DNA from 3 places in the Streptomyces sp. NPDC028368 genome. Region 1 is predicted to be linked to each of the others. Evidence: riboswitches for the same ligand, from Rfam matches in the RefSeq annotation. Region 1 holds a riboswitch; each other region holds the start of a gene.
What was found. Region 1 has a riboswitch for cobalamin ahead of metE (5-methyltetrahydropteroyltriglutamate--homocysteine S-methyltransferase). Riboswitches for the same ligand answer to the same signal wherever they lie in the genome.
Positions count from the first base shown of each region.

Region 2: it holds a riboswitch for cobalamin, as region 1 does, so the genes downstream of both, nicT (Nickel transporter NicT) here and metE (5-methyltetrahydropteroyltriglutamate--homocysteine S-methyltransferase) in region 1, are expected to answer to the same signal.
Region 3: it holds a riboswitch for cobalamin, as region 1 does, so the genes downstream of both, ACZ4S3_RS09250 (ribonucleoside-diphosphate reductase subunit alpha) here and metE (5-methyltetrahydropteroyltriglutamate--homocysteine S-methyltransferase) in region 1, are expected to answer to the same signal.

Region 1 covers NZ_JBVHTY010000009.1:129,705-133,885, reverse strand. The annotation lists gene metE (5-methyltetrahydropteroyltriglutamate--homocysteine S-methyltransferase) at 1-2,257, opposite strand, end outside; cobalamin riboswitch at 2,422-2,651, opposite strand; gene ACZ4S3_RS22050 (3-hydroxybutyryl-CoA dehydrogenase) at 2,821-3,702, opposite strand; gene aceB (malate synthase A) at 3,699-4,181, opposite strand, start outside.
Region 2 covers NZ_JBVHTY010000002.1:162,954-167,134, reverse strand. The annotation lists gene ACZ4S3_RS04295 (nucleoside/nucleotide kinase family protein) at 1-163, shown strand, start outside; gene ACZ4S3_RS04290 (MarR family winged helix-turn-helix transcriptional regulator) at 339-866, shown strand; gene ACZ4S3_RS04285 (alpha/beta fold hydrolase) at 1,016-1,882, shown strand; cobalamin riboswitch at 1,929-2,175, shown strand; gene nicT (Nickel transporter NicT) at 2,174-3,316, shown strand; gene ACZ4S3_RS04275 (VOC family protein) at 3,449-3,949, opposite strand; gene ACZ4S3_RS04270 (DoxX family protein) at 4,024-4,181, opposite strand, start outside.
Region 3 covers NZ_JBVHTY010000003.1:473,046-477,226, reverse strand. The annotation lists gene mctP (monocarboxylate uptake permease MctP) at 1-20, shown strand, start outside; gene ACZ4S3_RS09260 (Uma2 family endonuclease) at 109-696, opposite strand; gene ACZ4S3_RS09255 (GNAT family N-acetyltransferase) at 840-1,343, shown strand; cobalamin riboswitch at 1,450-1,596, shown strand; gene ACZ4S3_RS09250 (ribonucleoside-diphosphate reductase subunit alpha) at 1,758-4,181, shown strand; gene ACZ4S3_RS09245 (ribonucleotide-diphosphate reductase subunit beta) at 4,181-4,181, shown strand, end outside.

The DNA of each region.
Region 1 (4,181 bases):
ACCGCACCTCCGGCCAGCCGCGGGTCTTGAGACCGCAGTCGGGGTTGACCCAGAGGCGTTCGGCGGGGATGGCCTCAAGTCCCTTGCGGAGCAAGGTGGTTACTTCGTCGGTGCTGGGGACGCGGGGGGAGTGGATGTCGTAGACGCCGGGGCCGGCCTCGCGTGGGTAGCGGGCCGTAGCCAGTTCCCGGGCGACCTGCATGTGGGAGCGGGCGGCCTCCAGGCTGATGACGTCTGCGTCGAGGTCGTCGATGGCCTGGACGATGTCGCCGAATTCGGCGTAGCACATGTGGGTGTGGATCTGGGTGCGGTTCAGTGCGCTGCTGGTGGTGAGGCGGAATGCTTCGGTGGCCCAGGTCAGGTAGGTGGTGTGGTCGGTTGTGCGTAGTGGCAGCGTTTCGCGCAGTGCGGGCTCGTCGACTTGGATGATGGATGTGCCGGCTGTTTCGAGGTCGTTCACTTCGTCGCGCAGGGCGAGGGCGACTTGGCGGGCGGTGTCGGCGAGTGGCTGGTCGTCGCGGATGAAGGACCAGGCGAGCATGGTGACCGGGCCGGTGAGCATGCCTTTGACGGGGCGGTTGGTGAGTGACTGGGCGTAGGAGGTCCAGCGGACTGTCATAGGTTCGGGGCGGGAGATGTCGCCGGCCAGGATTGGTGGGCGGACGTAGCGGGTGCCGTAGGACTGGACCCAGCCGTGTTGGGTGGCGAGGTAGCCGGTGAGCTGCTCGGCGAAGTACTGGACCATGTCGTTGCGTTCGGGCTCGCCGTGGACGAGGACGTCGATGCCGGCCTTTTCCTGGAAGGCGAGGACGTCGCGGATTTCGGCCGCGATGCGGTCGTTGTATCCCGCGGTGTCGATCCGTCCTGTGCGCAGGTCGGCGCGGGCAGTGCGCAGGTCGGCGGTCTGTGGGAACGAGCCGATGGTGGTGGTCGGCAGCAGCGGCAGCCCGAGGTGGGCGCGTTGGGCGGCGGCCCGCTCGGGGTACGGCGCCGAGCGGCGGCCGTCGGCGTCGGTGACGGCCGCGGCGCGGGCGCGTACCGCCGGGTCATGGGTCAGCGCCGAACCGGCCCGGGACGCCAAGTCTGCGCGGTTCGCGGCGAGTTCGGCGGCGATGGTGTCGGTGCCCTGCGCCAGGCCGCGGGCGAGCGTGGCGATTTCCGCGGTCTTCTGCTTGGCGAAGGCCAGCCAGCGGAGGATCTGCGGGTCGATGTCGCGTTCGACGGTGGCGTCCAGCGGGACGTGCAACAGCGAGCAGGAGGCGGCCACATCGACCCGGTCGGCGAGGCCGAGCAGGGTGCCGAGGGTGGCCAGCGACTTCTCCAGATCGTTGATCCAGATGTTACGGCCGTTGACCACGCCCGCTACCAGGCGCTTGCCCGGCAGTCCGCCGACGGCCGCCAGCGCCTCGAGGTTGGCCGCGGCCGCGTCGGTGAAGTCGAGCGCCAGTCCGTCCACCGGAGCCTTGGCCAGGACGGGCAGGGCCTCGCCCAGCCGGTCGAAGTGCGAGGCGACCAGGAGCTTGGGGCGGTCGGTGCGGGTGCCCAGTTCGCGGTAGGCGCGGGCCGCGGCGTCCAGTTCGGCCGGAGTGCGGTCCTGGACGAGGGCGGGCTCGTCGAGCTGCACCCACTCGGCGCCGGCGGCACGCAGGTCGGCGAGGACCTCGGCGTAGACGGGCAGCAGTCGGTCCAGCAGGGTCAGCGGCTCGAAGTCGGCGGCCACGCCGGGGGCGGGCTTCGACAGCAAAAGGTAGGTGATCGGTCCGACGAGCACCGGGCGGGCGGTGAGGTCGAGCCCGAGCGCTTCGGTGAGCTCGGCGACCTGCTTGGTGGAGTCGGCAGCGAAGACCGTGTCCGGCCCCAACTCGGGTACCAGGTAGTGGTAGTTGGTGTCGAACCACTTGGTCATCTCCAGCGGCGCCACCTCCTGCGTGCCGCGGGCCATGGCGAAGTAGCCGTCGAGGGCGTCGGCCGTGACGGCGGCCTGGTGGCGGTCCGGGATCGCGCCGACCATGACGCTGGTGTCCAGCACATGGTCGTAGTACGAGAAGTCACCGGTGGGCACCTCGTGGATGCCGGCGTCGGCCAGCTGCTGCCAGTGGGAACGGCGCAGGGTGCGGGCGGTCTCCGTCAGGGCGTCGGCGGTGACCTTGCCCTTCCAGTAGCCCTCGATGGCCTTCTTCAGTTCCCGGTTCTGGCCCTGGCGGGGGTAGCCGTACACGGTGGCCCGTGCTGCCGCGGCTGCGGGCTTAGCTGTCACGGAACTCTCCTTCGCGGATGTGTCTCCTGAATGTCCCGGGACGGAACGAGGAACGCGAAGGGATGACGAACCGGACGGAACCACGCTGCGCTCGCGACGCACGTGTCCGCCTGATATGTACGCCGACCCGCCCTCGAGGTCACCGGGATCTCCGTCCACGCAGGGGCGTGCACGGGCAACGGGCAGGTCTTCGGACTCGCGGGCGCGCCTGCCGGAGTCTCTTCCGGCGGGCACCTACTGGCCGTCGCTTCCCGGATCCGCGGCCCGGATCCAGTGCGTATGACGGCGGTCGTTCCCACTCACCGCTGCGGGGCAGTCCCGGATTCTCACCGGGTTCCCTCTTACGACGCGGCCCGTCTGGCGGACGGGGCGAACCAATTGCCCGGCCAGCGTAGAACGCGGCCGTCGCGGCGGACACCTCTGTTCACATTCCGGACTGTGAGATGAGACACCGGCGGGGCGAGGTTCGCACGCGGCAGGGCACGGAACGGCCTCAGTCTCCGTTCCGCGCCCCGTACCGCACACCTGCCGGGCCCCTCAGCCCGACGGCGATCCAGGGACCCTCAGCCCTGGTCGTAGGTGTGGAACCCGCGCCCGGTCTTGCGGCCGAGCAGTCCCGCCTCCACCATGCGCTGGAGCAGCGGTGGCGGCGCGTAGAGGGGTTCCTTGAACTCGTCGTAGAGGGACCGTGCGATGGATGCCACGGTGTCCAGGCCGATCAGGTCGGCGAGCTTCAGCGGGCCCATGGGGTGCGCGCAGCCCAGCTCCATGCCCGCGTCCACGTCGGCGGCGGTCGCGAAGCCGGACTCGGCCATCCGGATCGCCGAGAGCAGGTACGGCACGAGCAGCGCGTTGACGACGAAGCCGGCCCGGTCCTGGGACCGTACGACCGTCTTGGCGAGGGTGCCGGTGACGAATTCCTCGGCGGCGGAGACCGTCGCCGGCGTGGTGTGCAGGGAGGTGACGACCTCGACGAGCGGCAGCACCGGGACCGGGTTGAAGAAGTGCAGCCCGAGGACGCGGTCCGCGCGGCGGGTGGCCATGCCGAGCCGCATGACGGGGATGGCCGAGGTGTTGGTCGCCAGGATCGCCTCCTCATCCTCGACGATCTTGTCGAGGGCGGCGAAGACGTCGGTCTTGGCCGCGGCGTTCTCGACGATCGCCTCGATGACGAGCTGCCGGTCCGCGAGGTCGTCGAGACTGCCGGTGAAGACCATCCGGGTCAGAGCGTCCTCGGCCGAGATACGGTCCAACTTGCCGCGCTGGACGGCGCGTTCGAGGGAGACGGCCACCCGCTCGCGGGCCGCACGGGCCGCGGTCGCATCGGCCTCGCAGACCACGGTGTCGAGCCCGGCGCGGGCGCACACCTCGGCGATGCCCGCGCCCATCTGGCCGCCGCCGACGACTCCGACCCGTCGGATCGCGGTGTTCAGCGCGGCGCTCATGCCGTGACCTCCGCACGGTGCACGAGATGGCGGGCGTAGGCGTCCGGGGTGAAGAAGGCGGGGAGCTCCTTGGCGAGAGCGGTCCGTTCGAACAGCTCCCGGACGTCGTCGAGCCGTGCCCAGGGGTACTCGGCTCCCAAGGCGGCGATCTCGCCGTCGAGGAGGCCGAGCACCGTGTCCCGGTCGACGGCGCCGTGGCGCAGCCACTGCCAGATCTGCGCTCGGGCGATCTCGGCGGCTGCCGCGTCCTCCATCAACCCCTCCAGTGCCACGGCACCGGTGCCGCGCAGCCAAGCGTCGAAGTAGCGCAACGCGACAGAGATGTTGGCGCGCACGCCTTCCTCGGTGGGCGGTCCCGCGGTGCGCCGGACGGCCAGGAGCGCCTCGGCCGGAACGTCGACATCCTCCCGGGTGCGGTCGATCTGGTGCGGCTGCCCGCCCAGCACGCCGTTGAAGATGTCGCGGCAGAAGGGGACAAG
Region 2 (4,181 bases), on a different contig from region 1:
GGTTGACCGTCACGAACGCTTCGGCCGCCCACGCCCCGACGCCGAACACTTCGTCCGCACCTCGGACGAGGCCAACGCCCGCACCGTGGCAGCGACCCGCGACCGCGCCGACCTCATCGTCACCTTCACCCCCGAAGAAGCCCCCGCCCCCCGGCTCTCCTAGGCGTCGGTCAGCAGACCCACAACGGACGGCGCGCCCCACCCCAACGACACCGCCACCCCCGCCCCCCTCCCGCCCTCGGTCCGCCTGGCACTTCACCAACCTGTCTGGCGCTTCACCAACAGCCTTCCGCGGCAGGCCCCTTCCCAAACGACACCTTCGATGCCATCATGACATCATGAGTGTCGTTAAGCCGGATGACGGCGACGAACCGGCCCCGGCCGAAAAGCTTCTGTACGACGTCATACGGCGCCTGTGGCCCCTGCACCGCACGATCGTGCGCGCGGTGGAGCGCGAGCTGGAAGGCACCGGCATGACCGCAGGCGAGCACGCACTGCTCGATGCGCTGCGCAGCGAAGGCCCCCGGACCGTGCCGCAGTTGGCCCGCACCATGGAGCTCGACCGGCAGCCGGTGCAGCGCTGGGTGAACCACGCGGCGGAGCTGGGCCTGGTGGTGACGGCCCCCAATCCCGCACACCGCCGCTCGTCCCTGATCCAGCTCACCGCCGAGGGCGGCGAGGTGATACGCGGGATCCAGGAGTCCGAGGCCACCGAGCTGCGCCGCGGGCTGGCCGACCTGTCCGCACAGGACATCTCGACGGCCCTTCGTGTACTCGACCGACTCGGCGAGGAATTCCGGCACCTGGCGAACGGCTCAGGCGTTACCCGAGAGGATCCCGACAACCAGGACAACCAGCCGGAATAGCCCCAGCCGCCGACACCCCCACACCGTTCACGCATCCGCCCCCTCCCCTCTCCCCCCCTCCCCTCTCCCCTCCTCCCTCTCCCCTCCTCCCACTCCCCTCCTCCCCCACCCTCCGCCCCGCCACCGCTCACCAAGGGAACGCACAGAGAATGACCCACCCGTTCAGCGCCTGGACCGAGCTCGACAACGGCACCGTGCCGGTCAGGGACGGTGAGCTGTTCTACGAAACGGCCGGCGAGGGTCCGGCGGTGGTGCTGCTGCACGGCGGCATGCTCGACCAGCGCATGTGGGACGAGCAGTTCTCCTGGCTGGTGGGCTCCGGCCACCGCGTGATCCGGTACGACTCCCGCGGTCACGGCCTGTCCTCCACGGTGGCCGGGGACTGGGCCAACCACGACGATCTGTGCGCCCTCCTCGATGCCCTCGACGTCCCAAGCGCCGTCCTCGTCGGCCTCTCACACGGCTCCCGGGTCGCCCTCGACACCGCCCTCGCCCACCCGCAGCGGGTCAGCGCCCTGGCGCTCGCCTCACCCGGGGTCAGCGGCCGCGCCTTCACCGACCCGTTCCTCCTGGAGCACATCAGGGCACAGGTGGCGGCGATCGGCGCACCGGACGGCATGGAGCAATATGTCGAGCACTTCCTGCGGATGTGGGTGGACGGCCCGCACCGCGGTCCGTCCGACGTCCACCCCGGGCTGCGCGAGCGGATGCGCGCCGCGGCCGCGGCAACGGTCGAGGTGCACGCCGACGGCATGGGCGCCGGGATGCCCATCGAGGTCGGCGCCGCCGGCCGGCTGTCCGACATACGCGTGCCGACGGTGGTGTTCGACGGCGACCTCGACAGTACGGACATCGCCGCCAACGCCCATGCGATCACCCTCGCCGTCCCGGGCGCCCGCAGGGTCCGAATACCGGGCGCGGCTCATATGGTCAATCTGGAGAACGCCCCGCTCTACGACCACGAACTGCGCGTCTTCCTGTCCTCGCTGTCCTCCCCGCCCTCCGTGGCCCACTGATGGCGCCGAGCCCTCCGAGGCCGTCGATACCGCTGCGGGACGGCGGTTAGAGTGGTCATGCCGTGGTGTTCGGGAAGACCGGTGACGGACCTTGTGGTCCCAGGCCGGAGCGGCCCTCGCCACTGTGATCGGGGAGTTTCCGGCCCTTTCCGTATGCGCCTGCGCGCGTACGGCGCCACTGACCGCAGCCCGCGGCCGGGAAGGCGGGCCGGACGCGTCCACCCTCCCCCGAGCTCTTCAGGAGCAGGGAGGTACCCCCAAGCCAGGAGACCGGCCACGGCATCTCACGAACTGATCCACGAGGTGCTGGAGCGTGACCGCCGGATGGCCCTGTCCACCGATACCCCGAACACCCCTGCCTCCGCCACGTTCCGCTGGCGCCGGCAGGACACCATCCGTACCGCGGGCCTGATAGCCGTCATAGCCGGGCTGCATGTCGTCGCCTTCGGCATGCTCTTCCTCCTGGTGGCCCCGCAGCACTACACCGTGGGCAAAGAAACCTTCGGTGTGGGGCTCGGCATCACCGCCTACACCCTCGGCATGCGGCACGCCTTCGACGCCGACCACATCGCAGCCATCGACAACACCACCCGCAAGCTGATGGCCGACGGCAAGCGGCCCGTCTCGGTGGGCTTCTGGTTCGCGCTCGGCCACTCCAGCGTGGTCGTCGTGATGGCGGCCCTGGTGGCGGGCGGCACCCACCTTGCCGGGGCGCTGCTCGACGACCGGTCACGTACCCACCAGGTCCTGGGCACTCTGGGCACCACGGCCTCGGGGGTGTTCCTCTACCTCATCGCCGCCCTCAACCTCATCGCGATGGCCGGGATCTGGCGGGTCTTCCGCGGCATGCGCGCCGGCCGGTTCGACGAGGCCGAGCTGGAGCAGCAGCTCGATTCGCGCGGCTTCATGAACCGCTTCCTGGGCCGGTTCACCCGCTCGATCTCCCGCCCCGGGCAGATGTTTCCGCTCGGCTTCCTCTTCGGGATCGGGTTCGACACCACGACCGAGGTGCTGCTGATGGTGATGGCGGGCAGCGGCGCGGCGGCCGGGCTGCCCTGGTACGCGATTGTGTGTCTGCCGCTGCTGTTCGCCGCCGGCATGAGCCTCTTCGACACCCTCGACGGCACGTTCATGAACTTCGCCTACCAGTGGGCGTTCTCCAACCCGGTGCGCAAGGTCTACTACAACCTCACCATCACCGGCCTGTCCATCGCGGTCGCCTTCTTCATCGGCACCATCGAGCTGGTGACGGTCCTGCACGAAAAACTGGGCCTCAACGACCCGGTGACCAGCTGGATTTCCACCCTCGACCTCGACAACGTCGGCTTCATCATCGTGGGCCTGTTCGTGGTGGTGTGGGCGGCGGCGCTGGCGTACTGGCGCCTGGCCGGGGTCGAAAAGCGCTGGGCGGCGCGGGCGGGGTCGGGCTCCTAGGCGCCGGCTGCCGGCCCGGAACGCGGGGCCGGCTCCCGGGCCCGCCGCTCGCAGGTCCGGCCCCCGGGCCCGGCTCGCGGGTCCGTACGCCCAGCCCGTCCCCCTCCCCCCTCCTACCCCCCCCGCGGCCCGTCAGGTGGCCGAGCCGGCGGCCGCGCCCGTCATCAGGTCGGGCCCCCAGCGCTTCAGCTCGGCCGCGAGATCGAGCGGGCGCAGCCGGTTCGGCTCGTCGGGACCCGGCCAGTCCTCCCGCGGAACCCGCCACATCACCTCGAACTCGTTGCCGTCCGGGTCCTTGGCGTACAGGGACTTGGAGACAAGATGGTCGGTGGCGCCGACCAGTGCGCCGCGGGCCGCGAGCCGGGCCTCGGTGGCGGCGAGTTCGCCGAGCGTGCCGACCTCCCAGGCCAGGTGGTAGAGACCGGCCCGGCCCGCCTCGGGGCCCGGCGCGTCCGCCCCCACCGTGAACAGCCCCAGATCGTGATCGTTGAGCGAGCCGGCAGCGCTGAGGAAGGCGGCGCGCCCGGGTATCTCGATGTCCAGCGTGAGCCCGAGGGCTTCGGTGTAAAAGGCGACGGACCGCGCCACATCGCGGATGTAGAGCACCGCGTGATTGAGACGTCGTACGGACAAGACCCTCTCCCCTCTCCCGCCGCAACGCCCCCAGGGCGCCCCGGCCTTACTGTTGCTGCGTGCTTCCGCCTGGGTTACTTCCGGACCAGCAGCACGCCGCCGGCGACCACCGCGGCGAGCACCAAGGCGACCACGCCGTAGACGAGCCGGTGCGCGCGCAGCGCCGGCACCAGGCGGTCGGCGGCGTAACGCCCGGGGCCGGTCAGCGCCAGCGCGCCCGCGCCCGCGGTCA
Region 3 (4,181 bases), on a different contig from region 1:
GGGCGCCGGCGGGGCACTGAGCCGGCGGCTTGCTCACGCCGAAGGGCCGCCGCGTTCCCCGGGGAACGCGGCGGCCCTTCGGCGTTTCATGGGCCTCTGCCCGCGGGGTCAGTTCACCCAGTCTTTGAGCGCCTCGGTCTCGAGCGTGATGCCCACGGGATCCGGCAGGTGGAGCGTCTTGCCGTACGGCGCCGTATGAACGTTCTCGTAGCCGGCGCCGTCAGGCTCGCTGTAGACCACCGCCTGGCACTTTTGACGGTCGATCAGCAGGTAGAGCGGAATGCCGGTCTCCGCGTATGCGCGTGCCTTCTCCACACGGTCGCGCCGGTCAGTGTCGGAGTCGTGCGAGGTGACCTCGACGACCATCAGCACGGGGCTGGGATCCGCCCACTCGCCCTGCCCCACGAAGGCCTCACTGGGCGCGAGCGAGCCGTCAGGGCGGGCACGGCCGCCTCGGTAGGGCTGCACCTTCAAGCCCTGGGTGGCATCGAGCCAGAGCTCCGGCCGGTGCTGCATGCAGATACGCGTCAGCCACTGGATGATCCGCCCGTGATCCCCGTCCGGCATGAGCTTGCTCCTGACCTGCCCGTCGATGAGTTCCAGCCGTGCACCTTCTTCCAGGCGGGCGAATATCCGGGCGACCTCTTCGAAGTGCCCGGTGTCCATGACGTGCGGCCGGTCAGCGAGCGCGGTCATGAGGTCTTCTCCTTCTTCTGTCGGCCGGAGCTGGGAACGTAAAAACGACGATAGCCGAGGCCACCGACAGGCACCGCTCGGTCACCTCAGAGAGAGCTGCCACGGTCGCCTGATTGTCAGACCCACCCCCCACACTGAACCCCATGGACATCACGATCAGGCCCGCCCAGCAAGCCGAGTTCGGCCTCGTCGGTGACCTTCTGGTGGAGGTCTATCTGGCCGACGGGCTACTGACCTTCGGGGAGAACGACACGTACGCCGCCGAGCTGCGGAAGGTCGCTCATCGGGCGGAGCACGCCGAGGTGCTGGTGGCGGTGGACACGGCGAGTGGGGCGGTGCTGGGGGCGGTGACTTTTGCCGCGTACGGGAGCCCGTATGCGGAGCTGGCGGGCCCCGGGGAGGGGGAGTTCCGGATGCTGGCGGTGCGGGCCGAGGGACGCGGGCGGGGCATCGGTGAGGCGCTGGTGACGGCGTGTGTGGAGCGGGCCCGCGGGCTGGGGCTGCGGGCGGTGGTGCTCTCCTGTCTGCCGCACCTGCTGCCCGCCCACCGGCTCTACCGCCGCCTGGGATTCGCGCGCGCCCAGGAGCGGGACTGGGATCCGATACCGGATTTCACGCTCTGGGCGTTCACCCGGGAGCCGGCCTGAGCGGCATTTCCGGGCCCTGCAGCGGCCGATGGCCGTTCGCACACCTGTAGGAGTGGTATGAGGTAGCGACACAAGATGTGGGGGTGCATGCGGAGAGCAGCACAAGATGTATGCTCGTGCTCGCTGTCGCCGCAGGGGAATCCGGTGCGAATCCGGGACTGTCCCGCAACGGTGTACGAGCGCGCCCAGGTAGCCGTACGGCCAGCTCACGCGCCCAGGAAGTCCGAGGACCTGCCGACAGCACGCCCGCGCCGCCATCGGTGCGGACGTCGATACGTCCGGGCCCCGAGGGTTGGGCAGGTGGACGCCGCGCGGTGTGCCCGCGCACCCCTGAGCGTCACGGGGTGCGGCATGCCCGCGTGCGCCCGTCGCGCCGCGCCCTCCCGGCCCCCGCCGAGTGAGGGAGAGCATCACGTGACCATCGCGCCAACGGAGCCCGCGTCAGACGCCGAGGTCGTGCAGCCCGCGGTGGCCACACCTGACACCTCCGCCGACGGCACTCCGGGTACCGGCGGGCCGGGCGCCGCCCTGCTGCGCACTCTGACCGAGCTGACCGCGGACCTGACCGCGACCGACCCCGGCAAGGTGGCCGCCGCCGCGCTGCGCGGCCGTCACCCGGGCTCGGACGAGGCCGAGTTGCGCTCGCTGGCCATCGAGGCCGCGGCCGGCCTGATCGGCGACGAGCCGCAGTACTCCAAGCTTGCCGCGCGTCTGCTCACCCTCGCCATCGCGGAGGAGGCCGCCGGCCAGGGCGCCACCGGCTTCGCCGCCTCGGTCGCGACCGGTCACCGCGAGGGCCTGATCGCCGACGGGACCGCGGAGTTCGTACGGACCCACGCGGAGGCGCTGGACGCACTGGTGGCGAAGTCCCTGGCGGACGGCGCCGACGACCGGTTCGGGTACTTCGGGCTGCGCACCCTGCACTCCCGTTACCTCCTGCGGCACCCCACGACCCGTCAGGTCATCGAGACCCCGCAGCACTTCCTGCTCCGGGTCGCCTGCGGCCTCGCCGAGGACCACTCCGCGCGGGCGCTGGCCGATGTCGCAGAGCTGTACCGGCTGACCAGCACGCTCTCCTACCTGCCCTCCTCCCCCACCCTCTTCAACTCCGGCACCCGCCACCCGCAGATGTCCTCCTGCTATCTGCTGGACTCCCCGCTGGACGAGCTGGATTCGATCTACGACCGCTACCACCAGGTGGCGCGGCTGTCCAAGCACGCGGGCGGCATCGGCCTCTCCTACTCCCGCATCCGCGCCCGCGGTTCGCTGATCCGCGGCACCAACGGCCACTCCAACGGCATCGTGCCGTTCCTGCGCACGCTGGACGCCTCGGTCGCGGCGGTCAACCAGGGCGGCCGGCGCAAGGGCGCCGCCTGTGTCTACCTGGAGACCTGGCACGCCGACATCGAGGAGTTCCTGGAGCTGCGCGACAACACCGGCGAGGAGGCCCGCCGTACGCACAACCTGAACATCGCGCACTGGATCCCGGACGAGTTCATGCGCCGGGTGGAGGCGGACGCCGACTGGTCGCTGTTCTCGCCGTCGGATGTGCCGGAGCTGGTGGACCTGTGGGGCGCGGAGTTCGACGCCGCGTACCGCAAGGCCGAGGCCGACGGCCGGGCGCTCAAGCAGATCCCGGCCCGGGTCCTGTACTCGCGGATGATGCGCACCCTGGCGCAGACCGGCAACGGCTGGATGACCTTCAAGGACGCCGCCAACCGCACCGCCAACCAGACCGCCGAGCCCGGCAAGGTCGTGCACTCCTCCAACCTGTGCACGGAGATCCTGGAGGTGACGGACGACGGGGAGACCGCGGTCTGCAACCTGGGATCCGTGAACCTCGCCGCCCATCTCGGTGAGAACGGCGAGATGGACTGGGAGCGGCTGGACGCCACGGTCCGTACGGCCGTCACCTTCCTCGACCGCGTCGTGGACATCAACTTCTACCCGACCGAGCAGGCCGGGGCCTCCAACTCCCGCTGGCGCCCGGTGGGTCTGGGCCTGATGGGCCTGCAGGACGTCTTCTTCCGGCTGCGGCTGCCCTTCGACTCGGCCGAGGCGCAGGATCTGTCGACCCGGATCTCCGAGCGGATCATGCTCGCCGCGTACGAAGCGTCCGCCGATCTCGCCGAGCGGCACGGCCCGCACGCGGCCTGGTCCGCGACCCGCACCGCCCGCGGCGTGCTGCACCCGGACCACTACCCGAACGCCGAGCCCCGCTGGGCGGACCGCTGGGCGGCCCTGCGCAGCCGTATCGCCGCGACCGGAATGCGTAACTCGCTTCTGCTCGCGATCGCGCCGACCGCGACCATCGCCTCCATCGCGGGCGTGTACGAGTGCATCGAGCCGCAGGTCTCCAACCTCTTCAAGCGCGAGACGCTGTCCGGCGAGTTCCTGCAGGTCAACGCCTATCTGATCGAGGAGCTCAAGGCTCTGGGGCTGTGGGACGCGCGGACCCGTGACGCGCTGCGCGAGGCGAACGGCTCGGTGCAGGACGTCGGCTGGATCCCCGAGGAGATCCGGGCGCTGTACCGCACCGCCTGGGAGATCCCGCAGCGCGCGCTGATCGACATGGCCGCGGCCCGTACGCCGTACCTCGACCAGAGCCAGTCGCTGAACCTCTTCATGGCGTCGCCCACCATCGGCAAGCTCAGCTCGATGTACGCCTACGCCTGGAAGCGCGGCATCAAGACCACGTACTACCTGCGCTCCCGTCCGGCGACCCGGATCGCCCAGTCCGCGCGCGCCGCGTCCATTCCCGCCCAGCTGCCGGTGGCCGACCCCGAGGCGGTCGCCTGCTCCCTGGAAAACCCCGAGTCCTGCGAGGCCTGCCAATAA